DNA from 2 places in the Methylophilus sp. DMC18 genome. Region 1 is predicted to be linked to the other one. Evidence: predicted binding sites of a transcription regulator. Region 1 holds the regulator's gene; the other holds the start of a gene.

What was found. The regulator FNR, encoded in region 1, switches genes on or off when oxygen is low (the NO sensors DNR and NnrR bind a similar motif). The targets are predictions, from matches to a motif close to TTTGATNTANATCAAA.
Region 2: ACT53G_RS02940 (OmpW/AlkL family protein) is a predicted target of FNR. The motif match lies at 10,208-10,223, and genes of this name have one in related genera.

The regions. Positions count from the first base shown of each region.
Region 1 covers NZ_JBQUZE010000002.1:324,970-341,142, forward strand. The annotation lists gene metG (methionine--tRNA ligase) at 1-1,559, shown strand, start outside; gene ACT53G_RS05465 (heavy metal translocating P-type ATPase) at 1,746-4,034, shown strand; gene ccoS (cbb3-type cytochrome oxidase assembly protein CcoS) at 4,045-4,182, shown strand; gene ccoN (cytochrome-c oxidase, cbb3-type subunit I) at 4,324-5,760, shown strand; gene ccoO (cytochrome-c oxidase, cbb3-type subunit II) at 5,771-6,397, shown strand; gene ACT53G_RS05485 (cbb3-type cytochrome oxidase subunit 3) at 6,409-6,546, shown strand; gene ccoP (cytochrome-c oxidase, cbb3-type subunit III) at 6,577-7,473, shown strand; gene ccoG (cytochrome c oxidase accessory protein CcoG) at 7,491-8,936, shown strand; gene ACT53G_RS05500 (FixH family protein) at 9,029-9,250, shown strand; gene ACT53G_RS05505 (radical SAM protein) at 9,330-10,184, opposite strand; gene fnr (fumarate/nitrate reduction transcriptional regulator Fnr) at 10,215-10,934, opposite strand; gene hemN (oxygen-independent coproporphyrinogen III oxidase) at 11,172-12,557, shown strand; gene ACT53G_RS05520 (sulfite exporter TauE/SafE family protein) at 12,567-13,283, shown strand; gene ACT53G_RS05525 (DNA ligase) at 13,406-14,248, shown strand; gene ACT53G_RS05530 (hypothetical protein) at 14,271-14,690, shown strand; gene hrpA (ATP-dependent RNA helicase HrpA) at 15,556-16,173, shown strand, end outside.
Region 2 covers NZ_JBQUZE010000001.1:642,362-658,534, forward strand. The annotation lists gene ACT53G_RS02900 (aldolase/citrate lyase family protein) at 1-546, opposite strand, end outside; gene rfbG (CDP-glucose 4,6-dehydratase) at 601-1,680, opposite strand; gene rfbF (glucose-1-phosphate cytidylyltransferase) at 1,662-2,435, opposite strand; gene ACT53G_RS02915 (UvrD-helicase domain-containing protein) at 2,569-4,593, opposite strand; gene ACT53G_RS02920 (GGDEF domain-containing protein) at 4,819-6,006, shown strand; gene ylqF (ribosome biogenesis GTPase YlqF) at 6,038-6,973, opposite strand; gene ACT53G_RS02930 (DUF481 domain-containing protein) at 7,136-8,134, opposite strand; gene ACT53G_RS02935 (class I SAM-dependent methyltransferase) at 8,495-9,325, shown strand; gene ACT53G_RS02940 (OmpW/AlkL family protein) at 9,444-10,145, opposite strand; gene ACT53G_RS02945 (hypothetical protein) at 10,326-10,637, opposite strand; gene ACT53G_RS02950 (M14 family metallopeptidase) at 10,880-11,935, shown strand; gene ACT53G_RS02955 (DUF3526 domain-containing protein) at 11,932-13,227, opposite strand; gene ACT53G_RS02960 (DUF3526 domain-containing protein) at 13,224-14,630, opposite strand; gene ACT53G_RS02965 (ABC transporter ATP-binding protein) at 14,627-15,337, opposite strand; gene ACT53G_RS02970 (TonB-dependent receptor) at 15,334-16,173, opposite strand, start outside.

The sequences.
Region 1 (16,173 bases):
CGACAGATTTGCTAAATCCCTATTCTGCCGTTTCTGGTGCGACGCCAGTACGTAAAGAGACCGAACACTATTTCTTCAAGCTCAGTGAATGTGCTGACTTTTTGCGTGACTGGACACGGTCTGGCACGCTGCAAGCCGAAGCTGCCAACAAGATGAGCGAGTGGGTAGGCGAGGCGGGCGAGAACAAGCTCTCCGATTGGGATATTTCGCGCGATGCGCCTTATTTTGGCTTTGAAATCCCGGATGCGCCAGGCAAGTATTTTTATGTCTGGCTGGATGCGCCAATTGGCTACATGGCCAGCTTCAAAAATCTGTGTGCCAAAGCTGGTTTGGACTTTGATGAGTACTGGAAAAAGGATTCTTCGACCGAGCTGTATCACTTTATCGGCAAGGATATCCTGTATTTTCATGCCTTGTTCTGGCCAGCCACGCTGGAATATTCCGGTCACCGCACGCCTACGCAGGTGTTTGCGCATGGCTTTTTGACTGTGAACGGCGAAAAAATGTCCAAGTCGCGCGGCACGTTTATCACGGCGCGTAGCTACTTGGAACATGTCAAAAATCCTGAATACTTGCGTTACTACTATGCAGCCAAACTGAATGGCAGCATGGAGGATATCGATCTCAACCTGGAAGATTTTGTTGCCCGGGTGAATAGTGATCTGGTGGGTAAATATATCAATATCGCAAGTCGCACGGCCGGCTTTATCGCCAAAAAATTCGATCACCAAGTGATTGCAGCGCAGCACGCTGTGATTGACGAGATGCGCGCCGCCGCGCCTGTGATTGCCGAAGCCTATGCCGCGCGTGATTTTGCGCGTGCTTTGCGTGAAATCATGAAGCTGACCGATGCCGCGAATGGCTATGTCGCCGAAGCGGCGCCGTGGGTGGTGGCTAAAGACGAAAGCAAGGCGGCTGAGCTGCATACCATTTGCAGTAATGCGCTGGAAATGTTCCGTCTGTTGACCATTTATCTGAAGCCAGTGTTACCAAATATCGCCAGTGCGGTGGAGGCTTTCTTGAACGTGCCAGCCTTGCAGTGGTCACATGTGAACCAAGGCCTGGCTGCGCAAACGATCCAGGCTTATAGTCATATGGTGACGCGTTTGGAGGCCAAGCAAATCGAAGCCATGGTGGAAGCCAATAAAGAAAGCCTGCAAGCGGCAGCGCCAGCCAAGGCTGAAGTAAAGGTAGAAGCGAAAGCCGAAGCCAAGGCGGCAGAAGAGGGGGCGTATATTTCGATTGATGACTTTGGCAAGGTGGATTTGCGGATTGCCAAAATTGTCAGTGCCGAGCACGTAGAGGGTGCCGAGAAGTTACTTAAGCTGCAACTCGATATTGGCGAAGAGACGCCGCGTCAGGTGTTTGCCGGTATCAAGTCCGCTTATGACCCGGCGACGCTGGTGGGGCGGCTGACTGTGATGGTGGCTAACCTGGCACCACGCAAAATGAAGTTTGGCATGAGTGAGGGCATGGTGTTGGCCGCCAGCGATGAGCGTGGTGGGCCTTATATCCTCTCACCTGACAGTGGTGCGCAAGCGGGGATGCGTGTGAAATAATGGTTGCATGCGCATCAGGCGGTTTTCTTGGGCTGTCATGGACGCGATGTTTGCGCCAAATCAACAAAGAGAAGATCGTTTGCTGCTTTAATGACAGCTTGAAAAGTTCGCTAACACATTGATTTATATTATATTCAATCATATAATATAAAGTTATAGATTGTTTCACGGATGCTCCATCACCCAATGGCAACCCCTTTAGCAGTGAGCAGTGCAAATCCCTGGCAGGGGCTGGATGTCCAGTCCGAGTGGGAGCGGTTTAGTCAGCGTGATGCTTCTGCCAACGAGGTGTGGACCTCGCATGTCTGGGTTGATAGCATGCATTGTGCCGCCTGCAGTGGTCGCATTGAGCAGACATTGAAACAAATGCGTGGTGTGCTGGCTGTGCATGCCAGTGCCGCTTCCAAGCGCGTCCGTGTGGTATGGGATGCGCATCAAACCTCCCCCTCGCAATGGTTTGCCGGTCTTAACGAGATTGGCTACCCAGCGCTTCCGCTTAACGAATACAACGCCATCAGCGACAGAACCGTGCAGCAGCGCAAGATGCTGTGGCGCCTGGTGGTCGCCGTCTTCTGCATGATGCAGGTCATGATGTATGCTTATCCCACTTATTGGACCGGCAGTAATGACATGGCGCCTGATATGGTGCAGTTGATGAAGTGGGCGTCATGGGTGCTGACACTGCCCGTGATGCTGTTTTCTGCGACGCCGTTTCTCTCCCAGGCCTGGAACAGTCTCAAGCAACGCCAGTTAGGCATGGATGTGCCGGTGTCATTGGGCATACTGGCTGCCTTTATCATGAGTACGCTGGCCACGTTTGTGCCGGGTGGCTGGTGGGGCGATGTGGTCTATTACGATTCTCTGACCATGTTTGTCAGCTTTTTGCTGGTTGGCCGCTGGCTGGATGTGAAGCTGCGCAACCGTACGGCAGGCGCGCTGGAAAACATGATGCGTCGCTTGCCACATGCGGTGCTCAAGAAGAATGAAGCAGGCGAATGGGTGCAAATCGCCGCCAGCAACATCAATGTGGGCGATGTCTTATATGTGCGCCCTGGTGAAGTGTTTGCCGCCGACGGCAAGGTGCTGGTAGGCAATACCAGTGCCGATGAATCCATGCTGACGGGTGAGTCGGACCCGGTGTTGAAACCTGCCGGCGCGACTGTGATTGCCGGTTCGGGTAACCTGACTTCGGCGATTGAAATGCAGGTGGAGCAGGTGGGTGAGGGTACACAGTATCATGCGCTGGTGAACCTGATGGCCTCTGCTTCAACCGAGAAACCTGGCATCGCCTTGCTGGCTGATAAAGTGGCGCAACCCTTCTTGTGGGGTGTGCTGCTGGCCGCGCTGTATGCCCTGGTTTTCTGGTGGACCACCGATCCGGCCAAAGCGATTATGTCAGCAGTGGCGGTGCTGGTGGTGACTTGCCCTTGTGCCTTGTCGCTGGCAACGCCTGCGGCCATGCTGGCCAGTGCGGGCACGTTTGCCAAAGGCGGTGTGCTGATCCGCCGTCTGCAGGCGATTCAGGCCCTCAGCGAAATTGACACCATTGTATTTGATAAAACCGGAACCCTGACCGAGAGCTTGCAAGAGGTTAGCGCGGTCGAAATGGCCGCCGGGCAAGACCATCAGTGGTTGCTGGATGTGATTGCCAGCATGAGCCGCGATTCCCTGCATCCGGTGGCGCAGGCGTTGCATGGATTTGCCACCCGGCAAGACGCGAGTGACCAGCTGGAGATGCAGGACTGGCAAGAAATTGTGGGGGGTGGCATGTCTGCGACCTTGATCACACAGTCTGGTGATTCCATGCCATTAAAATTGGGCAATGCTGAATTTTGCGGGATCACGGTCAAGCCGGAACACGAGGCGTTGCGAGTGGTCTATCTGGCTAGCAATGGCAAAATGTTGGCGACATTAGCGTTGTCTGAGCAAGTGAAGCCACACGCCAAGGCTGCTGTTTCACAATTAATTGCATCCGGGCTTGATATTCAACTGTTATCTGGTGATAGAATAGCGGCCGTTAAAAACCTTGCATCACAACTGGGTATCCAGCGAGCAGCAGGGTTACAAAAAGCAGAAGATAAGCTGCAGCATGTCAAGCAGCTGCAACAACAGGGGCGGAAAGTGTTGATGGTAGGTGATGGTTTGAATGACGGCCCTGTCATTGCAGCAGCGCATACTTCTATTGCAATGGGTTCCGGCGTCCCTTTGACGCAGGCACAGGCCGATATGGTAGTGTTGGGCAATGATATCGGCGTGCTGGTTTCGCTCATTTCACACTGCAAAAAAACCATCCTCATCGTAAAACAGAATTTGTTGTGGGCGGCGTTGTATAACGCGGCCGGTGTGCCTTTGGCGATTATGGGGCTGTTGCCTGCCTGGTTAGCCGGGTTGGGGATGGCGGCCAGTTCGTTACTGGTACTGTTAAATGCATTGCGATTGACCGACTGGGATAAGTCGGCCTGGCAGAAAGGTTAGGCATCGCTCAATGGAAATTGCATACTTACTGATCCCACTGGCAGTGTTGCTGGTGTTTGTGATTTTGGGTGGCTTATGGTGGGCCATTCAAACCGGGCAATTTGAAGACCTTGAGGAAGAGGGGTCCAGAATTCTCGAGCAGGATTAGGAATTCTCAAGCAGGAACGGGGATTCTTAAGCAGTATTGATGTGAGTCAAATCAAATTTGTGACATCTCTGAGAATATCAGGGTGAACAACTAGAAGTTTTTTTAGTGTTGGGTGTTTGTTTTAATCATTGGGAGAAATCCATGCAAAATGCAACCGTGAAGGCTGCGACCTACAACGATAGTGTAGTCCGCCAGTTCGCAATCATGGCAGTGGTTTGGGGTGTTGTGGGTACACTGATGGGCGTGATTATTGCGTCTCAGCTGGTGTGGCCAGAGCTGAACCTGGGCCTGCCGTTTACCTCTTTTGGCCGTTTGAGACCACTGCATACCAATGCAGTGATTTTCGCGTTTGGTGGCTGTGCTTTATTTGCTACCTCGTACTATGTTGTTCAGCGTACCTGTCAGACACGTTTGTTCAGCGACAAGTTGTCCAGCTTCACCTTCTGGGGCTGGCAGGCTGTCATCGTGGCTGCTGCCATTTCTCTGCCTTTGGGTTATACCCAGGGTAAGGAATACGGCGAGCTGGAGTGGCCAATCGATATCCTGATTGCCTTGGTATGGATTGCTTATGCAGTCAACTTCTTCGGTACTATCGGTATCCGTAAAGTAAAGCATATCTATGTAGCTAACTGGTTCTACGGTGCATTTATTCTTGCGGTGGCTTTGTTGCACATCGTTGAAAGTGCTGCGATTCCTGCTGGTTTCATGAAGTCCTACTCTGCTTACGCCGGGGTACAGGATGCGATGGTGCAGTGGTGGTATGGTCACAACGCGGTAGGTTTCTTCCTGACTGCGGGCTTCCTGGGCATGATGTACTACTTTGTGCCTAAACAAGCTGAGCGTCCTGTCTACTCTTACAGCTTGTCTATCGTCCACTTCTGGGCACTGATCTTCACTTACATGTGGGCGGGTCCTCACCACCTGCATTACACTGCCTTGCCTGACTGGACACAGTCATTGGGTATGGTGTTGTCTCTGATCCTGTTTGCACCAAGCTGGGGTGGCATGATCAACGGTATCATGACCTTGTCTGGCGCATGGCACAAACTGCGCACAGACCCAATCTTGCGCTTCCTGATTGTTTCCCTGTCTTTCTACGGTATGAGTACCTTTGAAGGTCCGATGATGGCGATCAAGACTGTGAACGCCTTGTCTCACTACACTGACTGGACCGTGGGTCACGTGCACTCTGGTGCGCTGGGATGGGTTGGTTTCGTGTCTATCGGTTCCCTGTACTTCCTGATTCCACGTTTGTTTGGTCAAAAACAAATGTACAGCGTGAAAGCGATTGAAGTGCACTTCTGGATGGCAACCATCGGCGTGGTGTTGTACATCGCTGCATTGTGGATTTCCGGCGTGATGGAAGGTTTGATGTGGCGTGCCATGAACGCTGACGGCACATTGGCGTACACCTTCGTTGAAAGTGTGAAAGCCAAGTTCCCATACTACTTCACACGTGCATTGGGTGGTTTCCTGTACATGAGCGGTTTGATCATCATGTTGTGGAATACATATAAAACAGCAACTAACGGCAAAGCAGTCACTGTAGAAGTGCCAGCTGTGGTTGCTCACGCTTAAGGAATTCACTATGGCTACGCATCAAAACAATAGTGGCAATTTTCACGAAAAGATTGAAACCAGCAACTTCCTGCTGATCGTGCTGACCTTCATCACGATCTCGTTTGGTGGTCTGGTCGAAATCGTGCCTTTGTTCTTCCAGAAGTCAACCACCGAGCCTATCCGTGGTCTGGAGCCTTACAACGCGTTGCAACTGGCTGGCCGTGACATTTATCTGCGTGAAGGTTGCTACAACTGCCACTCACAGATGATTCGTCCTTTCCACGCTGAAACGCTGCGTTATGGCCATTACTCGGTTGCTGGTGAGTATGTTTATGATCACCCGTTCCAGTGGGGCAGTAAGCGTACGGGTCCTGACTTGCACCGTGTAGGGGGCAAGTACAGTGATGACTGGCACCGTGTGCACCTGCACAACCCACGTGATGTCGTTCCTGAGTCCATCATGCCAGCCTATCCATGGTTGGAAGAAAACCTGGTTGACGACAAAACCATTGGTGACCATATGGCTGCACTGCGTAAAGTTGGCGTGCCATACACCGACGCGCAGATCAAGGCTGCTGGGGATGAAATCAAAGGCAAAACCGAGCAGGACGCACTGGTGGCTTACCTGCAAGTGTTGGGTACACACCTGAAATAAGGAGACGCGCCATGGATATCAACATACTACGCATATTTTTTACAGTACTCAGTTTCGTCCTGTTTGTGGCAATTTTGATTTGGGCATGGCGCAATCGCAACTCCGCGCAATTCAAGGACGCGCAAAATCTGCCGTTCGACCAAGACTAAACACTGCGCGGAAAGGTTAAGGAAAACATCATGAATGATTTTGTAAATGGTTTTTGGCCGATCTGGATTTCGACCATTACCTTGGGCGGGATTGCTTTCTGTGTCGGTTTGCTGATTTTCGCAAGCCGCGTCAAAGTGCCTTTGGATAGCGATAACACCAATGGTCACGAATGGGATGGCATCAAGGAGATGAACAATCCGCTGCCAATGTGGTGGGTAGGGTTATTTATCATTACCGTAATTTTTGGCCTGACCTATCTGTACCTGTTTCCAGGCTTGGGGACTTACAATGGCAAGTTCGGCTGGTCGGAAGTCAAGCAGTACGAAGCTGAAGTGGCAAAGAACAATGCCAAGATCGCCCCGCTGTATGCCAAATATGCAGCCATGCCGGTAGAAGAAGTGGCCAAGATTCCTGAAGCCCGCGACATCGGTAAGCGTATTTTCTTGAACAACTGTGCTGCTTGTCATGGTTCTGACGCCAAAGGGAGCCGTGGCTTTCCTAACCTGACCGACAATGACTGGTTGTATGGTGGTTCACCTGATACGATCAAGCTGACTATCAACAATGGTCGTAATGGCATCATGCCTCCCATGGCTGCTGCTGTTGGTTCTGAAGAAGATGTGAAAAACGTCGCCAACTACGTATTGAGCTTGTCTGGCAGTATTCATGACTCTGGTCGTGCCAATGCCGGTAAAGACAAATTTGTGGTGTGTGCTGCTTGCCATGGCCCAGAAGGTAAGGGCAATCAGGCGATTGGTGCACCTAACCTGACAGACAACATCTGGTTGCATGGTCAAGGTGAAGCCGCGATTATCAAGCGTATTCATGAAGGTAAAAACAACGTGATGCCAGCCTGGAAAGAAAAATTCAGCCCAGAGCAAATTCATCTGCTGACTGCTTATGTTTGGGGTCTTTCCAACAAATAGGCGAATGCAGATAACCCATGAGCGATATTAAACAAAACGCTGTGAACAAAACCACCATCCCTGAACAGGAGGTGGTTTTGTCACTTTATAAATCCGCAGATAAGATCTATGCCCGTAGCGTCTCCGGGATGTTCAACAACTGGCGCTGGGTCATGGTGTGGGCCACGCAACTGTTTTTCTATGGTGTACCCTGGCTGCAATGGGATGGTCGTCAGGCCATGCTGTTCGACCTGGATGCCAAGCGCTTTTATATCTTCGGCCTGATTTTTCATCCGCAGGACTTGATCTATCTGTCGTTTTTGCTGATTGTGTCTGCGCTGTCGCTGTTTCTGTTTACGGCCATTGCCGGTCGCTTGTGGTGTGGCTACACCTGTCCGCAAACGGTGTATACCGAGATTTACATGTGGATGGAAAATAAAATCGAGGGCGATCGTATCGCACGTATGCGCCTCGATGACAGCAAATGGACTCTGAACAAGCTCACGCGCAAATCGCTCAAGCAGTTTGCCTGGATCGCCTTCGGCTTGTGGACAGGCGTGACGTTTGTCGGTTACTTCTCCTCCATTCGCGAGCTGGTGCCCAATATTGTGAACTGGCAATTGGGTGGCTGGGAAACGTTCTGGATTTGCTTTTACGGCTTTGCTACCTATGGCAATGCAGGCTATATGCGTGAGCAAGTCTGCAAATATATGTGCCCTTATGCCCGCTTTCAGAGTGCCATGTTTGATGATGACACCATGATTGTGACCTATGACGAGGCACGCGGTGAACCGCGTGGTGCACGCTCTAAAAAAGCTGGCGAGAATGCCAATGGCCTGGGCAGTTGCATTGATTGCAGTATTTGTGTGCAAGTGTGTCCGACCGGAATTGATATCCGTAAAGGCTTGCAGTACGAGTGTATTGGTTGCGGTGCCTGTATTGATGCGTGCGACGATGTAATGGACAAAATGGGCTATGCCAAGGGCTTGATCAAATATTCCACGCAGAACGGCATCACCAACCGTTGGAGCCGTCAGCAAATGCTGCAACGTTTGCTACGCCCACGCGTGATTATTTATACAACGATTTTGTTGGCGCTCACCATCGGTATGGTGGTCAGTCTCTACTTCAAGCCCGATTTCAGGCTGGATGTGTTACGTGATCGTGCAGTCATGTCTCGCTATACTGATGAAGGCATGATTGAGAACGTGTATAACCTCAAGCTTGAAAATGATACCGAAGCCGTGCATGACTATGCATTGAAGGTCACGGGGCTCGAAGGCTTGGTGGTGCATTTTGCTGACGAGAATAGCCAGGACTTCAAAGGCTTGCGGCCGTTTGAGACACGCAATGTGGTGATTGAGCTGGAGTTGCCTGATGGGGTCACCAGAGCTGGTTCCCATAAAATCTTTTTCGAAATGACGGATTTACAAACCAGCGAAGCGGTCAAAGAAAAGTCGGTCTTTATTGTGCCGAGCAACTAATGGAGCAGAGATTGTCACAACACCAAGCACAGCAGAAACCGGCCGCTAAAGCGGTTGACCAGAAAAAATGGTATCACAACCCTTATGTCTGGATGATTATAGGCGGCCCTTCTGCCGTGATTGTGGCTTCTTTCATTACCCTGTATCTGGCGATTACGCATCCTGATCCAGCGATTGATGATTACTACCGCAAGGGCATAGAAATCAACAAAACGCTGGATGCGCAAGCGCAAGACGGCCAGACAGATGCCATGGCGCCCGCCATCCAGGCGCGTAACCATGCGCAGACCGGCCTGAAGCCTGCTGAACAGTAAACTGTCTGCCTGTCTCTCAGCGCTGACGCGCGTCTAAGACCTGATTCAGGCGCGAGCATTGCGGGTAGGAGATCAGCGTTTAGGCAAATAGGCGCACGTTGAAACCCTGCGTGCGCAAAGCCTCAGCATACTGCTGTAACAGCCGGATGTCTGGTGCTTGAATGCTGGCCAGCGTGTCTTGCTGGCTAGGTCTGGCGATGCCATACAACAAAATGCCTTCAATGTTCTCTTTAAGTGGTAGCAACGCCTGCACATAGACGGCCAATGCGGGGGTGGTGACCAGTTGGTCCGCGATACGTCGCTGCATCACAGCGGTTTGCACCCAAGTCCGGCAAGCCATGCTGCAAGCCTGCAGCCGTTGCAGATGCAGGCTAAGTGGCAAACGCGCATCATTCACTGCCAGCATTTCTGCATCGTTGCCTGCGTCCAGCTTAAACCAGACTTCTCCCCCCATCTGTTGCAGTACCTTTAAGGCTTGCTGTGTCGTGGCCAGATGCATTTGGCTGCCATTGGTAATGAGCCTGACCCGTGCCGGACGGTCTGTTTGTGTTGTCTGGCTCAGCAATCGTTCAACCAGTGCCAAGGCTTCAGGAAATTGCGGCGAGGTGGTCGGTTCGCCGTCTCCGGCAAAGGCAATATCCTGCACATCTTCCGACAATACACGCTTTGCTGCGTGTAAGTGCTGTCTTAGCCAGTGCAAGCAGGTGCTTAATTCTTGTTGCAGGCGCTCTATTTGAATGACCGGGGAGGGGCCGCGATGCAGCCCTGGCACCTGGCAATAAATGCAATGCCAGTTGCAGCATTGATTCGGGTGCAGGTTTATGCCGATGGAAAGGCCCTGCGCACGGCGGGACCAGACAGGATAAATATATTGCCAGGCTTGTTGCGCGGCCATGCGCTGTAAGGCCTCAAATAGAGACGAAGGCAGTGGCATCCCTCAGCGCTTACAGACGTCAGCAACCGCCTAGCAGGTGCTGGCGTTGAAGATGGTTTTAAGCTTTTCGTGGTCCAGAATACGGATATTCTTTTGCTTGACCTCGATAATGCCTTCTTCACTAAATTTGGAGAAAGTGCGGCTGACTGTTTCCAGTTTCATGCCCAGGTAGCTGCCGATTTCTTCACGCGTCATGCGTAAAATCAATTCGCTTTTGGAGTAGCCGCGTGCATGCAGGCGTTGCAGCAAGTTGAGCAGAAACGCCGCCAGGCGTTCTTCGGCGCGCATATTAGCCAACAACATCATGACGCCGTTTTCGCGCACGATCTCGCGGCTCATGATTTTGTGCACATGGCGTTGCAAGACGGGAATCTCACGCGACAGGTCTTCGACATGATTGAAGGGCATGACACAGACTTCGGCGTCTTCGAGGGCAATGGCGTTACAGTTGTGCTTGTCACTGACAATGCCATCCAAGCCCATGATTTCACCAGCCATCTGAAAGCCGGTGACTTGTTCACGGCCATCTTCCGAGACGACGCAGGTCTTGAAAAAACCAGTGCGGATCGCATAAAGCGTGGTGAAGGCATCGCCACTGCTATACAAGTGACCGCCTTGCTTGATCTTTTTACGGGTGGCAACCATGCCATCCAGTTTAGTCATTTCATCTGTGCTCAAGCCTACCGGCAGGCACAGTTCACGCAAGTTACAATTGGAGCAGGCAACCTTGAAACTGGATTCTGCTTGCATGGAGGGCGTCCTTGACTGACGTTGAACATGCGGCAAATTATACGCCTCTTCGGTTGCGATTTCATTGAACATGGTGTGACCTCTTCCTTTTGTATTTAGACGCATTATGCAGCAGGCGACGCAAGCTGCATTTGACTTGTGTCAAAAAGCCCTGCATTGGTTTATGGCACAGTAGCGCCAGATGAACCCGTAAAGTCCAGTTTCGGGATACTGATAGGAAAGAATTTGCCAGAAACCATGAACTCCCCGTTGCTGATTACTCAAGAGCATATTGAGCGCTATGACGTCTCCGGGCCTCGTTATACCTCTTATCCGACAGCAGACCGCTTTGTTGAGGCGTTTGACGCCGCTGCTTATCTCAAGGCGGCCGAGCAGCGCAATATCAGCAACTGGACGCAGCCGCTCTCGTTGTATGTGCATATCCCGTTTTGTGCCTCGTTGTGTTTTTATTGCGCATGCAACAAGATAGTCACCAAGCGTTATGAGCAAGGCGCGGTTTATCTCAACTACCTGCAACGCGAGCTTGATTTGCACTTGGACAAGTTTGCCAAAAAGCAAACCGTCAACCAGTTGCATCTGGGCGGGGGCACGCCGACGTTTCTCAATGATGCCGAGTTGACCCAACTCATGCAGATGTTCAAGCAGGCGTTTGCCTTTGCCAAAGATGGTGAATACTCGATTGAAATTGATCCACGTACCGTCAATCAGCAACGCTTGCAACACTTGCGCGAGCTGGGCTTTAACCGCCTGAGTTTTGGCGTGCAAGACTTTGATGCCGAGGTACAGCAGGCCGTGCACCGGGTGCAGTCTTATGCGCAGGTTGAAAGCCTGATGCAACATGCGCGCGACCTGGGGTTTGCGTCTATTAATACCGACTTGATTTACGGCTTGCCCAAGCAAACCCCGGCGACCTTCCGCCAGACCATCGCCCAGATCATTCAATTGCGGCCAGACCGTATCGCGTTATATGGCTACGCGCACTTGCCGTCACGTTTCAAGCCGCAACGCCGGATTTTGCAAGCGGACTTGCCACATGCCGTAGATAAAATCCAAATGCTGTCAGAAGCGATTCAGCAGCTGATGCTGGCAGGCTATGTCTTTATCGGCATGGATCATTTTGCTTTGCCTGATGACCCGCTGGCGATTGCCAAACAACAGGGCAGGTTACACCGCAACTTTCAGGGCTATAGCACCATGGCTGATCAGGATATCCTGGCTTTGGGTGTCTCCGCGATTGGCAAGATCGGTGCTACTTACAGCCAGAATGCCAAAACCCTCGAAGAGTATTATGACTTTCTTGACCAAGGCCAGTTACCTATCGTGCGAGGGCTGGCATTAAGCCGCGATGACCTGATCCGCCGTGCCGTGATCATGGCGGTCATGTGCCATGGTGAACTGAGTTACGAGTCCATTGAGTTGTCTTACATGGTCAATTTCAAGCAATATTTTCAGGCAGAAATTGCGCAATTGGCCGAGAAAGAGAAACAAGGCCTGGTCGTACTCGAAGACGATGGCCTCAAAGTCACCGAAATGGGCTGGTATTTTGTGCGCGCCATTGCCATGGTGTTTGACCGTTATTTGCAGCACGATGCCAACCGTGCAAGGTTCTCCAAAATCCTTTAAACTGCTGGCATGTTAGCCAGTTTACTCTTGACTGCTTTTGTCATGGGGCTGGCAGGCGGCCCGCACTGTGTGCTGATGTGTGGCGCTGCTTGCGGCGCCATGCAAACGCCGCCGAATCTTTCCAATCCCCCGCGTTCCATCCCTCTGCGTGTCGTACAGATCATCCCCTGGAGTTTTTACCTGGGCCGTATGCTCGGCTATGGCTTGCTCGGCGCGATTGCTGCCGAAACCTTGCGCGGTTTGGCCTGGTTATCCAATCAGAGCCATCTGTTTCAACCATTGTGGACGTTCTCGCATACGCTGATCTTCGCCTGGGGCGTGTTGCTACTTATCCTCGGCCGACAGCCACAATGGGCGGTGCAGCGGGCGCAATTGGTCTGGGCATGGATCAAGCAACATACCGCGCATGCCAGGTCGGGCTATTTTGTGACCGGCATCGTCTGGGCCTTGCTGCCTTGCGGCTTGCTGTACTCGGCGGTGATGCTGGCCTCCCTCCAGTCGCAATGGCTGCAAGGCGCACTGGTCATGATTGCCTTCGCGACCGGTTCCGCCACCATCCTCGCCTTGGCCCCCTTTTTCTGGCGCGCGGGCCAGCAAAGCCTGCCGCGCTGGTTCAGTGAAGCGGCAGGCATGCGCCTGAGTGGCGGCTTGCTGGTCGCCCTCAGCCTGGTGGCGCTGTGGATGGACGTCATGCATCACGACAAACTGTGGTGCCAGTTGTTATAGCCTTGTCTGATTGTTTGCACAAGCAGCCTCCGGGATGCTCGTTTTCGCCATCCGCATATTGCCTACCTAGTTAAATTCCGCTAACTTACGATTGTTAAATTAAATTAACAATTGGGGCGGTGATGATGATATGGATGCGCATCTGTTTTTTACTGTGGCTGATCAGTCAGTCTGGCATGCCAGCCTATGCGCAGGTACCAGAAATCCTGCTGGCACAGGTTTACCACGAAGGCCTCGCTGTCAACGACTACTTGGTCAGCGAAAAGCTCGACGGCATACGCGCCGTGTGGGATGGCAAACAACTGATCAGTCGACAGGGCCATCCCATCCACGCGCCGGCCTGGTTTGTGCAAAAACTCCCCCAACAGCCCCTGGATGGTGAACTGTGGATCGCCCGCGCACAATTTGAAAGACTCTCTGCCACTGTGCGCCGCGCGCAGCCTGATGAAGCGGAGTGGCGTCATGTGGTCTATTATGTGTTTGAACTGCCAATGGCCCCAGGCACTTTCACTCAACGTGCCCAGCACATCGAGCAACTGGTTAAACGTCAGCAGAGCCCGTATCTCAAAGCCATCAAACAGTTTCGCGTAGCAGATACCGCTGCGCTCAAGCGCACGCTGGACTGGGTGGTGGCGCATAAAGGTGAGGGCCTCATGTTGCATCAAGCCGATGCACCTTACCTGACTGGCCGCAGCCACGTGTTACTCAAACTCAAGCCGCAACTGGATGCTGAAGCCAAAGTCCTTGCCTACGTGCCCGGCAAAGGCAAATACCAAGGTAAAATGGGTGCATTAGTGGTCGAAACCGCGCAAGGCATACGCTTCAAACTTGGCACTGGCTTTAAAGATACTGACCGGGCACATCCACCGCCTATCGGCAGCCAGGTGACGTTTACCTACCGCGACCTCACCAAAAACGGCAAACCAAAATTTGCCCGCTTTGTGCGGGTACGGCCACCGGAATAATTGAAACAGAAAGGATCACATCATGAAATGGATGCTTGGACTCGCAGTCACATGTCTTGCAATGAACGCCTATGCGTTGGATTTAAGCGGTGTTTACAGCTGTACCGGTGACGATGCACATGAAGGCAAATACACCGGCACAGTCACCATGAAATTGCGCCCGGAGCACAGTAAAGGCGCGGATGCCAGCTATGATTTTGAACTGGCTGTGCCGGACTATGGCACTTATAAAGGCCACGCTGCCGTGCACGGCATGCATGCGGCGATGCATTTTGCCTTACCGATGGAAAATGGCGAATATGGCGGCAAGACGCATGATTATGGAACCGGGATTGCCGAGTTTAAGAAAAATGCCAAGGGACAGTTGAGTTTTAGGAAGTTTTATTTTGAGCCTGGGTTTAAAGGAGGCAATACGGGAGTGGAGGAGTGTGTGAGAAATTAACTCTTTTCATTTGAGTTTAGAGTGTTTTAGGTAACGTTTCTTTTCGCCTCTCGGCGAGTCACTTTCTGGTGCTTGTCCCCCAGAAAGTAACCACAACTAACGGAGTGTTGCGGCGTAGGCTAACCTTTAGGTTAAGCCACAAAGTGGCGGCCGTAGCCAAAGAAGAGGACACCCAGCCATCACGGCCTTCGGCTCCCTTGCGTTGCTCAACAAAGTAAGCGGTCACGAAACTCGCCCTAGCAGCTTGCACACCCCGCAAGCTGCCGCGGAGCTCGGACAGTCGCTCCCTTGTTTCTTACTTTGTTTCCGCTACTCAGCGTGATGGGATGGGATTTGTCGCGTCAAACTCACAGCCTAAAAATTTGGACCGTTCAAAAACTCCAATTCTTTCTTTAATGCACTACGTGTGGCGCTCAGTGGTTTTTGGGCCCCTATCTGCCGCGCCGAGTAGCGCAGCCAAAACAAGGAAGAAGGGAGCGACTGTTCGAGTCCCGCAGCAGCTCACGTATGTTGTGAGCTGCCAGGTCGAGTTTCGTGACCGCTTGTTTTGGCGAGCAACGCAGGAAACAAGCGGAAGCAAGGGTGTCTTGTTCTTTGCCTTCTTTCTTATGGACAAGCATAAGAAAGAACGGTCGCCGTAAAGGCGAAATCAATAATTCCCCTAAGTTAAGCTTGGCATCGAAGCGTTACAACAGCCTATGTAAGCGAAAAACCTGAGAAATTTGTTTGCCAGCTTAAATCTTAAGCTAGATGTAAGCCGTCATGCTGCATCCCCATTCGCATGCCATGATAAAATCTCACCCCTATGACTGCCGTCTCTCCCATCCAACTCATCAGCCAACTCGAAAAACAACTCCCCCAGTGCATGCTGGCTGATCGCTTTCCGCTCAAACGTCGTTTGCAGCAGCTACGCGATGCTTTAAAACAAAATAAACCCGTGGATAAAGCGCTGGTGGAACTTGCACACAAGGTACAGGCTTCCCAGCAGCGGTTGCAGGCGCGTCAGGCGGCATTGCCTCAGCCTGATTACCCGCCAGAGTTACCGGTGAGTGGTAAAAAGGATGAGATTGCAGCGGCGATTGCCAAGCATCAGGTGGTGATCGTGTGTGGTGAAACCGGTTCGGGTAAGACCACACAATTGCCTAAAATCTGCCTCGAGCTCGGTCGTGGGGTGAGTGGCTTGATTGGCCATACGCAGCCACGCCGGATTGCTGCGCGTTCGGTGGCGTCGCGCATTGCGCAGGAGTTGCAAAGTCCGCTCGGTGAGGTGGTCGGTTACAAGGTGCGCTTTAACGACAAGTTGTCCGAACGCAGTTACGTCAAGTTGATGACGGACGGGATTTTGCTGGCGGAGACGCAGAGCGATAAATTCCTTAACGGCTATGACACCATCATTATCGACGAGGCGCACGAGCGCAGCCTGAATATTGATTTTCTGTTGGGCTATCTCAAACAGTTACTCCCCAAGCGGCCAGATTTGAAA
Region 2 (16,173 bases), on a different contig from region 1:
ACCACCTACCACTAAATCCAAATTATTGTTTTTGCAAGCTTCCGCCGTGGCAACAATGTAGTTTGTAATGTCTGAACTATCTATAGCTTTGCGCCCCAAACCTAAAGAGCCTGCAAAATCAACTCGACCAAAAACAATGCCTTTAACTCCGCCTTCTGCTTTCGCTACTTTAACCATTTCATCAAGGGAGTCAAAGGTGGTTTTTGTCTCTAAATTAAACAGAAAGTCTGTGTATTCCTGTTGGTCCGGAGCGTAGACCTTGTTCTTAGCCTCAACGAATTTTTTAAGTGCATAAGGAGTTTCAACCATTGGTGCAATAATATATTCCACTCCAAATTGCTTGCTTTCAAACAAGTCTCTTACTGCTTCACACCCGCCAATTTTCAGACCAACACTTAAATCAGCACGTCTAGCTAGATCGATAAGCCTTAACAACTCATCTGTCCTAGTTCCTTCTGCTTCAAACTCAGCTTTGACCGAAACCGCTCCGTATTCTTGTTTCAGTTTTTTTAAAATATCCAGCATTTGCTTTTCACAACGATTCATATCTTTTACACCTTTAGTTTAATTCTTAATTAAATACCTTAATTTATATGATTATTAACTTTGGTAATCGGCGATTTCATTTAAACAATATGCGTGCATGTTTTCGTTGTTGAGGTGTGCTTGATGCCAGCCAACAATTCTTGATATGGCAATTTCTGAACTCCATTTGGGATACCAATTAAGCTTTGCTTTCGCTTTTGAGCAATCAAGCTTGAGATAATTGGCCTCATGTATTGAACTGTCTTCTTGGATGATGAAGCTTGCCCCTTGCCCCCATTTGTCGACCAATAATTGAGTTATCCAAGCAACATTTCTTGCATCGTTGTCATCAGGTCCGAAATTCCATGCTTCTGCATATAGCCCGTTAGATTCATACAGCTTTTGAGCCAAAAGCATGTATCCATTAAGTGGTTCGAGTACATGCTGCCATGGCCTAATGGCGTGGGGGCTTCGTATTTTTACAGACTCACTTTTAATAATGGCACGTAAAATGTCTGGCACTAGTCTGTCTTCGGACCAATCTCCTCCTCCAATCACATTCCCAGCTCTTGCAGTGGCTAAAGAAATACCATGAGATTTATAGTTATCAGGATTCATGAAGGAAGATCTGTATGCGGCACTAACTAACTCAGCACAACCTTTACTATTGCTGTATGGATCATAGCCACCCATGGCCTCATTCTCACGATAGCCCCAATGCCACTCTTTATTTTCATAACATTTGTCACTGGTTACACATACAATAGATTTTAATGATTTTTGTGTTCTAGCTGCTTCAAGAACATGTACCGTCCCCATCACATTTGTTTCATAGGTTTCTACTGGGTTACGATATGAATATCGCACTAAGGGTTGGGCGGCAAGATGTAAAATTATTTCTGGATCTGCGGCATCCATTGCATTCTTAACATCATCAAAATTTCTTATGTCGCCAAAAACGGAACTCATATTTTTGACCACATCTGCCACAGTAAACAAATTTGGGGTGGTATTCGGAGGAAGTGCAAACCCTGTAACCTCAGCTCCCAGAGATTGGAGCCATAGACATAACCAGCTCCCCTTAAAACCTGTATGGCCAGTGACAAAAACTCGTTTACCTCGCCAAAAATTTAGATTCATTTCCAAATCTTCCATGGTGCTTGACCTGTTTGCCACAAATCTTCTAAAAGTTGTTTGTCTCTTAAGGTGTCCATTGGTTGCCAAAAACCGGAGTGTTCAAAAGCAGCAAGTTCGCCCGCTGCAGCTAGCTTCTCTAAAGGCTCCTTCTCCCAGATCGTATTGTCATCATCAATATATTCGAGCACTTGCGGTGAAAGCACAAAAAAGCCACCATTGATTAAGGCACCATCACCCTTAGGTTTCTCTCTGAAGCTTTTTACTTCTTGATTATGAATTTCCAGCGCCCCAAACCTACCAGGTGGATAGGTGGCCGTAATTGTGGCTTTTTTACCCATTTGATTATGAAAGTTAATCAAATGGGTAATGTTTATATTGGACACACCATCACCATAGGTCATGCAGAACGCATCTTCATCTTGCACATAAGAGAGTACTCTTTTTAATCGCCCACCAGTCATGCTGGCATCACCGGTATCTACCAGTGTGACTTTCCAAGGCTCAGCATAGCGTTGGTGAACCTCCATTGTGTTATGCTCCATATCGATGGTTACATCTGACATGTGTAAAAAGTAATTGGCAAAATACTCTTTAATTACATAGCCTTTATACCCACAACAAATAACAAAATCATTGATGCCATATGCTGAATATAACTTCATGATGTGCCAAAGTATTGGTTTTCCGCCAATCTCAACCATTGGTTTCGGTTTGATTGATGTCTCTTCACTAATTCTAGTGCCTAGGCCGCCCGCTAATATGACTGCTTTCATTTTGTTTTATAGGGATATTAAAAATCACCGATTATAAACAAAATCTGAACTTTTTTAGATCCCTTTAACTGATTGGAGTTAATTAATTTTCTTGACTTCTTTATTCTGGACGACTATCAGGTTCGTTCCAACCCTAAAGTTTAGATGCCAACATCGCCTTAATATTTGCCATCTTACTCTTGCCATAATCTTTACTCAGTACCTGATCTGGCCCATTAAACGGATTACCGAAGTGTTTCACATCGTCTTTGGGCAATTCAGCGATGAATCTGCTAGGCTCGCAGGCTTGCATCTCCCCCGCGCGTTTGCGCTTTTTGCACCAGGTGATGTTGAGTGATTTTTGGGCGCGGGTGATGCCTACATACATGAGTCGGCGTTCTTCTTCAATCTGGTCAGCGTCGATGGAGTTGGTGTGTGGCAGGATGCCTTCTTCACAGCCGATCAGAAACACATGGCCGTATTCCAGTCCTTTTGAGGCGTGCAGGGTAGAGAGTTTGACGGCATCCGGTTCGCCGTCTTCGCGGCCTTCTAGCATGGTGATGAGCGAAACCAGTTGTGTCAGTTCGATGAGGTTTTTACCGTCCGATTCATGGCCGAACTCGGTCGAGGCTTCGCCTTTTTTGCTGAGCCAGGCGACGAATTCTTGTACATTTCCCCAGCGCGTCTCGGCAGATCTGGCTTCTTCACCGTCGTACAGATAGCTTTCATACTGGATGGCGGTGAGTAAATCGCTGAGCACTTCGTTAGCAGGGTCTTTGACAGCACGGCCTTGCAGTGTTTGGATAAAGCGGCAGAAGGTTAGCAGGTCATCGAGCTGTTTGGCGCCGACCTCATGCTGAAAGCCACCTTCAAAGGCGGCGGCAAACAATGACATCTTGTGTGCGCTGGCGTATTCGCCCAATCGCTCCAGCGTGGTGTTGCCTATGCCTTTTTTCGGCGTGGTGGCGGCACGGATAAAGGCAGGATCATCATCTTCGTTCATGATCAGGCGCAGATAGCTGATGATGTCTTTGATCTCAGCCTTGTCAAAAAATGATTGGCCCCCCGAAATTGTGTAGGGGATTTTGTGGTTACGCAGAAACTGCTCGATGATGCGTGCCTGATGGTTGCTGCGGTAGAGAATGGCGTAGTCTTTGTAAGTCGTACGATGCTCGAATTTGTGTGCTTGCAGCTTCATCACCACGGTTTCTGCTTCGTGCTCTTCACTTTGCGTCGCCGTGACGTGGATCAGGTCGCCGGTGCCGAGTTCGCTCCATAGTTTTTTCTCAAACAGTTTGGGGTTGTTGGCAATGACGTGGTTGGCCGCGCGCAAAATCCGCACGGTAGAGCGGTAGTTTTGTTCGAGCTTGATCACCTTGAGTTTGGAAAAGTCTGTGGTCAACTGACGCAAGTTTTCCACGTCGGCACCACGCCAGCCATAAATCGCCTGGTCATCGTCGCCTACGGCGGTGAATTGTGCTCTCAGGCCGGTTAGCTGTTTAATCAGCTTGTACTGGCAAGCATTGGTATCCTGATATTCATCCACGAGTAGGTAGTGCAACTTGCGTTGCCATTTTTCCAGCATTTCACTGTGCTGATCAAACAGCTCCACCGGCACCTTGATCAGGTCATCAAAGTCTACCGCCTGATATGCGCGCAGGGTTTGCTGATAAAGCTGATACACCCGGGCTGCGGCATGGGTGAGCTCTTCATCGGCTTGTGATTTGGCCTGATCCGGGCTGATAAAGTCATTCTTCCAACTGGAGATTTGCCATTGTGTTTTGCGCAAGAGTTGCTTGTCGGTGGTCGCTAAAATATCACTGAGGATTTTAAAGCTGTCCGAGGCGTCCAGAATGGAGAATTGCGGTTTATAGCCGAGCAGCGCCGCTTCCTGGCGCAAAATCTGCAAGCCTAGCGAGTGAAAAGTGGTGACGGTAAGTCCCTTGCCACTTTTGCCTTCCAGCAAGGGGGTCACGCGTTCCTGCATCTCACGCGCGGCCTTGTTGGTAAAGGTGATCGCTGCGATTTGATGACCCTGGTAACCCGCCTGGTTGATCAGGTAGGCAATTTTCTGGGTAATGACGCGGGTTTTACCACTGCCAGCGCCTGCCAGTACCAGCAATGGGCCGTCAAGATAGTGAATCGCTTCACGCTGGGGAGGATTTAACAGATGCTGCATGAGCGGATTGATAAAACGTGTTTCAGTACAAAGTGGAGAATAATGGGAAAGCAGACAATTATTAGCCTAGATGGACTATTCAACCCTTTCATTTATATGGGTATAGTCCTGTAACCATAGTATGATGTTTCTTCAGGTTAACTAACTTTGTCCGTCCCTGTGTTTGATCTCAATAGCGCCATTCTATCATCAATTGGACTCACCCTAACGCTGGTTCTGGTCTTGATGATTTCTGGGGCCTATCAGCAGCGCCGCCTGATCATGGGTTGGGTGCGAGGCTTGCTCATTTTTGCCTGTGGACTGGCCGTGTATTTCTTTTCTCAAACTAGCCTCATCATCGGACCACAAAGTATCTATATTGCGGCGGCGGTGACTCTGGTGGCACAAGGCTTGAGTCAGCTCGTCAATGGGATACGCATGTTCAGGGGGTATCGCGTTTACCGCTATTGGACCTTGCTCGTGATTACAACCTTGCTGGCCTGCAATGCCGTGATGTTGAACATGCATATTTCCAATCGCTGGCTGCTACTGAGTAATTTAGCCGTTTTGCTCTGGATATTTGCCTACGGCAGCCGCAGTTTAGTGGGGCATGGAAAAGATTTTGTCGCCAATATCTTTTGGCTGTGTTGTAGTCTGTTTGCCATGGTTGGCTTGATCCTGGCCATTGTCGCAGTCAAGGTTGGCCTGGCGGATCAGGCGAGTCTCGATGGTTTTGGCGACTGGAGTATCCATGCTTATCTGGTGTCCTTTTTCATGCTGGTCATCACGGCGGTGGTGAGCTTGCTGTTGTTGGTTATGCATGTCAAGGCACAAGCCGGTTTGCAGGCGATTGCGACGCTGGATGGCCTGACTGGGGTGCTGAATCGGCGTGGCCTGCAAGAAGCCGCCAGTCGCATGCAGGCGGTTTCGCAACGCATTCAGCTCCCCATGGGCATGCTGATTGTCGACCTGGATTATTTTAAAAAGGTGAATGATGTGTATGGTCACCTGGTGGGCGATGTGGTGCTTAAGTCTTGCGCCGAGACCATACGTGCCGCCTTGCGTGGCGGCGATGTCATCGGGCGCTATGGTGGTGAGGAGTTCTGCATCCTGATGCCCAACACCGGTGAGCAGGAGGCCATGGTGCTGGCAGAGCGCATCCGCCGGATTATTGAGGTGACGCCCGTGAGCATTGCCGGCGTGGAGAGCATGAGTCGTGAGACCCAGGCGATTAAATGTACGGTCAGTGTGGGGGCAGTGAGTTCAGAAACCATGGGCTATGTGATTGATGCCTTGTTTGCAGCGGCAGACCAGAATCTCTACCGTGCCAAGCAAAACGGCCGCAACCGTATTGTGAGCAATATAGAGCAATTGCTTGATAAGTCCCCAGTGAAAGGTAAACCTGCGAAACGGCATGCCAGCGTGATTGCCTAACTTCAGAGCGCTCCTGCCGTTGACGTAGACTTTACGCTTGGTCTGATTCAGAGGCGGGTATTTCTTCCTGAACCGGACTACTTTGTTGCTCAGCCGCTTGTGCCAGCATTTCGGCTCGGCTTTGCGGGGACTCCAGGCTGACGCGGCCAATGGCGCCACTTCGATAGTCTGTGAGCAAGGCCATCGCTGTGCGCTCCATATCCCACTCTCCATCATTGCGTTTGTAGCTTCTGCGTTTGGCAATGGCTTGCAATAAGTCGATGCCATCTATTTCAGCCACATTCAGCTTCATCACGTCCAGCTTGTAGCGTGTATTCATGAGCGCTGGATATTGCTTCAACAACACATTGCCCAAAAACTCAGCCACATCCTCATCAATTACTGCATTGCGGCCAATCGCATGGCTGGCGGCCAGCATATAACCGTCTGAGGCGTGTTCGATTTTGGGCCACATCATGCCCGGCGTATCCGTGATGTTGAGGCTGTCGCTCAGTTCGAAACGTTGCTGGCTTTTGGTCACGGCCGGTTCATCGCCGACCTTGGCTGCACGCCGGTTGAGCAGGGCATTCATCAAGGTGGATTTGCCGACGTTGGGAATCCCCATAATCATCATGCGTAAAGGTTTCAGCGGCGTGCCGCGATGCGGGGCCAGTTGGCGGCATAGACCTGGGATTTTTTTTGCATCACCGGGCTTTTTGCAGGAGAGGGCAACCGCTTTCGTATTGGGCTGGCTGTTAAAGTAATTCAACCAGGCTTGCGTCACATTCGGATCAGCCAGATCGGCTTTGTTGAGGATTTTGAGGTTAGGGCGCTGGCGGAAGTTACGCATTTCCTCAATCATGGGGTTGTGGCTGGCGGCGGGTACGCGGGCGTCCAGCACTTCAATGACGACATCAATGTGTTCCAGTGTCTCTTCTGCTTTTTTGCGGGCAGAAGTCATGTGCCCCGGAAACCATTGTATCGCCATATTTTTGCTCCATGCTTAACTCAAAAAATACGGGTTCAATGTCTTTGCCGTACCCGGTTGTGTGAGGGAACTCTATGCCGTTATCAGCTGCGCACCTCACCATCAAGCGCGTATTTTAACATTTAAGCGGCCAGCCACTAAATACGATTGTCTTTTTAGCGATTACTTCCAGCTGTAACCCAGCGTAAACAGCGCGCGCGTATCGCCTTTACGCCGTTCATCGACAGGGCGGCTGTCATAGTTATAGTCAACTTGTGTAGAGGCACTCAAGCCGAAAATAAACGGAAAACGCAAGCCGGTGGAGCTGTAAAGCAGGATTTGTGACGGCGAGTTCGGCGTGTAAGTGACTTCATGCCGGTGGAATGCTTGCACAAATGAATCAAACAGGTATTGGTTATAGTTGACCGCCCAACGCAAGGCCGCATGATTCTCGTTACTTTCCTCGTAATAATCCTGGGTGATGTATGACAGACCACCTTCCAGTGAAAGATTGCGTTTTTCGCTTTCAAAAAACTGGTAACCCGTACCCACACTGTAGGTGCTACGCAAGCGAATGTCGCGGAAGCGGTCTTTTTCCTGAATCGTGTTCAAGTAGCCGTACCATTTTTTTGTGAAAAAGTGATCGTACTGACCACGGACTCGCCCATTATTCTGAGTCTGGCGATCTTTATCTGCAGCCCAATAGTAGTAGCCCTGTACGGTATAGCGCGTATCAAAGCCGCGCAAAATCGACTCGCCATTAAACTGCATGTTGCGGTTTTTACTGTTACCGTTGTTAAAGGCACCACCCAGGCTCATGTTCCCGGTCCAGACATAGCCTTCGCCAATCAGATCCAGGGTCGGATTGATGTAATGAATTTCGCCGAGTTCAGTGTCCACCAGCCGTGTATTCGTTTCCTCATCCAGAATGACCTGCCCCTCAGTACTGTGTATCAAACGTCCGGTAACGATACTGCCATCTGATAGCTGCATCAGGATAGACTTTTCCGCATCAATGCTGTGGATGTCATCCCAGTTGATTTTAATCTCGTCTGCATAGCTGGTTTTAAAGGTGAGCTTGTTTGAGATTTTGACGCCTAGCGTCCCGGTGATTTTGTCCCCGTTTTTGAGCCATACCGTATCTGCTTGCGCCAGATGCGTCGTTAGCAGGAGCAGTAACAAGGCCCATTGCAACCATCGCCACGGTTGTGATGGCGCGGTGTAGGATAGATATCGGCGTGCCTGAAGCATGGATTGTTGCGGCATAGGTACTACTCCCTGATTCGATTGAACAACAGCGCTGCGTGGCAGCGGATTGAATGCAGCGGTTGCGCTGCAAAGGCGGGTGTTTTTTATAAAACTGACCACCCTGTCTCTTACATGATTGCAAAACCAGCCTGAGAGTTCCCGCTAAAATGGGACTCAAAGACTGTAGCAGACGCACTTAGGCACATGCCGTTCATCTCATGCGATTAAACTCACGTGCCGTCAAACAATTGTGCTGTTAAACTGGCGTATTAGCATTTTAAAGTAGTCCGCAACATGGTCCAAACATTATTGCCCCCCGAGGTCAGGCCTGGCCAATCCTTGCCCTTATTGCAGGCTTTACATATCCTCACCCGCGACGGTAAGCTCAATCAGGATAGCCGCCGCAAACTCAAGCAGGTCTATCATCTGGTCAACTTTATCGAACCGCTGATGCAGGCGGTGATGGAAAAACAACCTTCGCCCGTCTTGGTTGATCACGGCGCCGGCAAATCTTACCTGGGCTTTATTTTGTATGACTTGTTGCTGAAACAGCATCAGGCAGGCCAGGTGATTGGCATTGAGAGCCGCGGTGAATTGATTGAAAAGTCGCGCCAACTGGCGCAAGCATGCGACTTTAGCCGCATGCAGTTTGAGCATTTGACAGTAGCAGAAGCCATGCAGTCCGCGCAACTGCCAGAACAGGTTGATATTGTGACGGCCTTGCATGCCTGCAACACCGCCACCGATGATGCGATTGCGTTTGGCTTGCAAAAGCAGGCACAGTTTATGGTATTGGTGCCTTGTTGTCAGGCGGAGGTGGCTGAAGCGCTACGGCAACATAAAGCTGAGGCCTTATCAAAAACTTTTTTAAGTGAGTTGTGGCGTCATCCTATCCATACGCGTGAGTTCGGCAGCCAGGTGACCAATGTGCTGCGCTGCCTTGCGCTGGAAGCGCATGGCTATCAGGTGACCGTGACCGAGCTGGTAGGCTGGGAGCATTCTATGAAAAATGAACTGATCATTGCCAAGTATACTGGCCAGCGTAAACGCAGCGCGCGTGAGCGCGGCTTGCAATTGCTGGAGCAGTTACATTTGTCTGGCCTTGCGCCAAGGTTTCACTTTTAGCATTTGTTTTTAGGCTACGCTCAGTCAGGCGCAGATAAAAAAACCTCTGACACTGGGAGAGTATCAGAGGTGAATGGAGCTAATGCTTTGCCCCAGGGAAGAGACGTTATGCGCCTAACTAGAAGCGCTTGCCGAAACCCAGGCTGATCACCCATGGATCGATATCCAGGTCATCAATTTTTGTCCAGGCGTTGCCATTGAGCGGGTTTTGCATTTTTACGGTGGTATTCATCCAGATGTATTTCACATCCGCGTTCAGCAGCCAGCCATCCTTAAGGTTAACATCCAGACCAGCCTGCAAGGCAGGACCAAAGCTGTCACGGTCAATTTTGATTTTTTGACCTGCTAATGGGCCTTGACGCAGGTCGAGGCGGCGGTCCAGCATAAAGGTTGCGTTAATCCCGGCGCCGACATAGGGGTCAAAGGTTTGGTCGGGGTTAAAGTGCCATTGTGCGGTTAAGGTTGGCGGTAAAGCATCAATGCTACCCAGTAATTGATTGGTGACGGTAGTGCCTGAGTCTTTGGTGATGCTGACATCGTGCTTGGAGCCCAGCGCCAGAATCAGTTCTGTCGCAATGTTTTTGGTCCAGTAGTAGCTAATGTCCAGCTCAGGAATAGTATTGCTGTCCGCTTTTAATTCTGCACCGCTAGACATCGCGCCTGCCGCAATATTTTTGTTTACATATTTGCCCAGATCGCTACTTTCGTTCGGGCTGATATTGGTGGCGCGCAGGCGGATAACCCAGTCGCCTTGTTCTGCCTGAACATTGAGGGCTGGCAATAAAGCAGCCAACATTAAACTGATTGCGGTTTTTTTCATTGTGATCACTCCATTAGTGCATTGAACTTGAATGCATTGTAGGTCAGCAAGTCAGGCCGTATATTGATGCAGGTCAACTGGATTGGATTTGCCTAAAACGCCGTGCAAAAAGCAAAGCGCACGCATGGAGTGATAAAAAAACCAGTCCTCAGACTGGTTTTGGGTGGCTGGATTGTTGGATCAGTAGTCGTTGCGTTGTTTCCAGGCTTCATCCAGTGCTTTGGACTTTTGTTCAAAGATGGCTTTTTTGGCATCGAGGTCTTTTTCAATCTGGGCTTTTTCCGCCTGATATTGTTTAAGCGTTTCTTGTGCTTGCGTCAGCACGGATTGCTGGCGTTGAATTTTTTGCTCGATATCGCTGAGTTTGCTCATGGCGTCGCCTACGGCATCGCGGGCACTGGCGGCTTCAGATTGTTCGACGCTGATATTGCGCGCAAAAACTGGTTCGCTGAAGGTCAAGATCAAAAGAGCGGTGAGGGTCAGTATACGCATGCGGGACTCCATTAAAAAAGCGGTATAACAACAAGCCATGAATTAAAAAGCAGATCATAGGCGTTTAAATCATGTGCATCAATCTTTTAGTAAGGCATGTACGCGATTAGTTTCTTTAGTTCATCCGTTTAGCCATTCAATGGCTCGCTCAATCGTCGCCGTTGGCGAGCTCACTGCTGGTTTAACGCTTTACATATACATCATATTCCGCAACAATGTTGCATATCATTGAGGAGGAAAAAATGCGCTTCTGCTGGCTTTGCATGCTGTTGTTGTCTTGGGGAAGTTTGCATGCAAGGGAGGCCTTTGATTTGGCGGGCAAGCAGATTGCGTCAGGCACTGTCTCTTCATGGATGATGGCCGTGTCGTCAACGGCGATTCCGGTGACGGTGATTCATGGGCAAACTTCAGGACCGGTATTGACCCTGACAGCAGGTATCCATGGCGATGAATTTCCTTCGATACTGGCCTTGCAGCAGTTGCGCAAGCAGATACAGCCTGAACACTTGAAAGGGACCTTGATTCTAATTCATCTGGCGAATCTTGAAGGTTTTCATGCACGTCGCATTGCACTGAGTCCGGTCGATGAGAAAAACCTGAACCGGGTGTTTCCTGGTAGCGCACAAGGCACCCTGACTGAGCAGATCGCCGATTTTTTAACGGCGCAAGTCATCAGCAAAACGGATTACCTGATTGACATCCATTCTGGCAGTGCCAACCAGCATTTATGGCCACATGCGTATTCCCCGGTGTTGCACGTGCCAGCGCTGGATGCCAGAACACAGCATTTTGCTGATCTTTTAGGATTGCCAGATATTGTGCTCTATGACGGCAGGCCCAATGATCCTGATCATTCCATCTCATATCCGAATACGGCACAGACCAGGGGCAAGCCTGCATTGACGCTGGAAGTCGGCCAGTTTGCACAGCGCGATGCCGCTTTTGTGGCCATGATCACGCAAGCTTGTGCACAGGCCATGAGTGGCTTGGGCATGATAGATGCGCCTGAAACGATAGATGTCAGCACGCAACACACGACAAAGGTAGCCTCGCCAATTCATTATTACAGCAAAATGGTTGAGATACGCAGCCAGCAAACCGGCTTGTTTACGGCCAAATCCAGCATTGGCGATTGGGTGACAGCAGGGCAGGTCGTAGGTGAAGTGACGGATTATTTTGGCGAGAAGATTGAAACTTTGCGTGCGCCTGTGGCCGGGCGCATCCTGATTCAAAATGCCACGCCACCGATACGCGCGGGCGAAGTCACATTATCTATTGGTGTGGTGAAGGCCCCTTAGCTGTTGCCATCAGGATGCGGACCTTGCGCGCACGGCTCGTTTGCGTCAAAGACTGGCATGGATTCAATCTCTTTGCGATGTAGTGCCCGCTCCTCAAACAAAAAAGGGTAGATGGCTTCACGCAGGCGGGTGTGAAACTTCTCTATCCGCTGTCTGTGTACTAGCAAATGGCTAATATCGCTGCATCCGACCGCTTCCAGTTGTGTTTGTGCCCAGACCGTGGGTAACCACCGCCCCATCTTTGTTGCGGCATCCGCCCTCATTTGTAAGGTTCGTGTCCGGGCAGCCACTTGTGCTTGCAAGTGGACGTCGCCCATATGCTGAAAGGCAAAGTACCATTTCCAGTGAAAGCGGCCTGTGACGGGCGGAGTATCTTTCCATTGCGGATACAAGGCATAGAAGGGTTTCAGCGTATCCTCTTTTGGTAAATCCCAGGCGCCATGTACCAATTGCCGATGCTGCATGGCAAGCTGGCTACCGTCTTGCAAGGGATAACGGGCGTGCAGCCATAGCTGGCAAAGATTCGGTAAGACCACGCATAACATGACCCAAATGCTGCTCAGCAACATGGCATTGAAGTTGGCGTTGAGCGCTCGTTTGCGCAGGCTGACAGCACTACACAATGCAGACCATATAAACGTATATAAGGCTGTAATTGTCAAAATCTGTAACAGGGGTGACAAGGAAAGCGAGTGCATCCCGGCAAACAGTAATAACGGGAGTACGAAGACAAGCGTGACAAGCACCCAGCGGGATAACACCCGTTTAAACCAGAAATGACCTGGTTCTTTTACCAGGCTATGCAAAAACAGTAAACGTTGCGCCTGTTGCTCGCTGGCTTTCAGGTCATGCATCAGGGCGATACAGAGCAAAGGCGCAAAAAATACCAGCAAAAAAGCATAGTCAAAGGTACCCAGCATCACGTATTCAGGGTGATGCGACTCACCATCATAAAGCTGGCTTTGCAAGCCGAGTAAACGTATCCGTTGCACGTACGGCACCACCAGCCGGTTGCCCAGGGCAATAAAGCTCCATTCGCCAGGGCGGTAATAGACGTTGTGGAACAGGTAATAGCCGACTTCTCCTGCCTCAAGTGCCCCGTCATGACTGTTGTGCTGGATAAAGTCCTGCTTGCGCAGGGTCTCTTCCTGTTGCGCATGCTGGATCTGGGACTGGATATGACGGATATTTTGCCAGCCGTTTAACAAGCTAAAACTAACCAGTACCAGGCTGAGCAAAAGCAATAGGGTCAGGCTGCGTTGCTTGAGCAGCAGAGTGAATTCATGTTTCATAGTCGGTGCGAAACCCTAACAAGCAAGGAGCCAGGCAATAACAGCCAGCCAATCAACACCAGAAAGGCAGCTGTCAGACTGGCGTGGCTGACTACCATCGGTGGCAGATTCACCGGGGGACGGGGCGCGTTCTTCCAAAAATCGGCAGAAACACGCGTGTTCTTATCGTCATGCTGGTCCACTTTGTAAGTGTGGATCTGGTTCAGATATTGGATTAATTGATACCGCCGGGCTTCCGACTGCCGGATAAACGCCTGGTGGTGCGGCAGGTCATTGCCGCTAGCCGCCATCTGTATATATTGCAGCGCCAATGCCGGTGTCAGCCATAACCAGTGCCGGATACTTTCATTCTGTTTTGCCAGCTGTGCGTCATGCAATGACTGTTGTTCGCGGTAGACGGCCGTGGTCAGGCGCTCGCCTTCCTGCATCAGCAGTCCCTGGTAGTTTACTGGCAGGTCTTCGATCCGGCTTACCTGGTATTTGTTGAGTATGCTCTGTTTAAAGGCCTGAAAATGCGGATCGTCAGGGTTATGGCTGTCACCTATGCTTTGCAGCTTGCTTTCTGCATGGTATTCAGCCTCTGCGCGAGGCTGTGTTGGATAGGCGATCTGGGCCAGATTCGCCAGCCCGCGCGGAAAAATGATGCAGACACAGACCCAGCACAGCAATAACGTCAGCAAGGCACTATGCAGTTGCCGGCTGTACCAGGACACGGTGACGACCAGCAGGCACCAGCCGGCAATGTAAAGCGCTTGGGCCAGCAACATGAGCGCCAGCCTGGCCAATAACTGATCGCTCTGCCAGCTCCATGCCAGCGTCAACAGTGCTTGCAGGCACAAAAGGAGCAGCAATGGTAAAAACAATGCCAGCCATTTTCCGGCGGCAATCACCCAGCCAGGGGTGCCATTGCCGCGCATGAAAGCCAGGATGCCGGTGATTTTATCGGCAGTGACGGTGGCATAGGCAATCATGATCAAAAACAGTGGCATCCACCATTGCACGATCATGGCTGGTGTAATTAATGAAAAGCGGCCCAGCGTAGTGGCTTCAGTCGCCGGGTTGAAGTTGGCACTGTTCAGACGATGTGCTTCCAGATACACCAGATGGCCAGACTGGTCGAGGATGCCGGGCTCGATCACACTGAGCGGATGGACCGGCTTGGCGACGAAATCGCCAAAATGCGAGACCCGGTGCGGATGACGGTCGGGTTGCGATTGCCAGTCATGCTGGCTGCGCGCTGTCACCTTAGCTACCGTCTGTGCATGATCTTGCCAGTGGTGATGGGCGGCAAGGGCGGCAATGCCCCATAATGTCACCAGCACTATCATTAACAATGCCGGAACCCGCGCATGCCATAACCTGCGCCATTCATTGCAGGCGATTTTCCAGATCAATGCGCTCATGCCTGCCCCTGATACAGTTTTTTCAGGCTATCCAGTGTCAGTGCTGACTGGTCCAGCATTACCGGTTGCAACTGCCCATTGGTCAGCATCAGCAAGCGGTCAGAAAAACCAATGGCGGACAACACATCATGCGTGACCACCAGCACGCCCATGCCACTTTCTTTGCATTGCACAATCAGCTGGTTTAAGTCTTCGGTAGCCTGTGGATCCAGCCCTGAATTAGGCTCATCAAGCAATAGCAGCGTGGCCCGTTTGGCAAGTGCAAACGCCAGCATCACCTTTTGCTTCATGCCTTTGGAGTATTCGCTGCAAGGCCGGTGCCAAGCTGTTTCCGGCAGGCCGGCCATGGTCAGGCAGCTGTTAATATCCTTTTCTTCACCTATGTTGGCCAGGCTTAAAAAGTAACGGATATTTGCTATCGCAGAGAGATGTCCATACACGGCAGGTTGCTCCGGCACATAGGCAAGGTGCGATAGCGCCCGCTGGCGGTCCTGCGCGATATCAATACCGGCAATCAGGATATTGCCTGTTTGTTCGGCCGTGTCATGTAAGCCTAAAATACTTTTCAGCAGCGTTGATTTACCGGCGCCATTGCTGCCCAGCACAGAGACGACTTCACCTGCCTGTAAGTTGAGCTCAAGCTGATTTAGAATTTTCCGCTTGGAAAACCCCAGGCTGAGCTGTTGAATCGATAGCAATGCAGTCATAAAAAATCCACCGTTGCTGTGAGCATAAAGTTACGGCCAGTACCTGGAGCGAAGTTAAGCTGGTTGGTCGCACCTGTGGATGAAAAGTCATACACATACTCATAGTAGCGATCAAAAATATTATTGGCTAACAAGCTGACGCGTCCCCAGCTGGTTTTATAGTCAATATTGGCATTGGTCAGCGTATAGCCGCCGTATTTTCCGCCCTGGTTACTCTCATTGACGTAGTAGTCGCCTTGGCTATCCACGTGAACACGTGCAATCCAGTTTGCATTGGGCGCATATTGCAAGCCCAGCGAGGCGGTGTAAGAGGGGATGCTGCGGACCGAGTTATCCTTGAATTGCGGATGTAATGCATCCGGTTTCACGATAATGGCCTCTACCCGTGACACATTGCCCCAAAAGTGCCATTGCTCGTCTAACGCATAGTCAAAACTGGCATCTATCCCTTGCCTGCGGGTGGTACCTATGAGTTGGTTAATGTTGTCAATATTAATAAATTCGTTTTCGGCTTTTTGTTGCCAATAAGAAAGACGCGTATTCAAATCAGGATGCCACTGGCTCTTGATTCCTAATTCCCAGCCATCGTTGATCGCAACCTTTACGTTGGTCGGGCCATTGGTACTATAAAGATTAAGGTTAACGCCAGTGGGTGTTTGAAAACTGCGCCCGGCATTTACAAATAAAGTTTGCTGCGCATTCAGGTTGGCAAACAAGTTGAATTTGGGTTGTACGATGGTCTGGTTATCCAGCATGCGTGTCCTGAGCGTATTCCCATTAATCACAAACTGGTTTCTAGGGTCGCTGTTCAAATAATCCACCCGATAGGCCAGGTT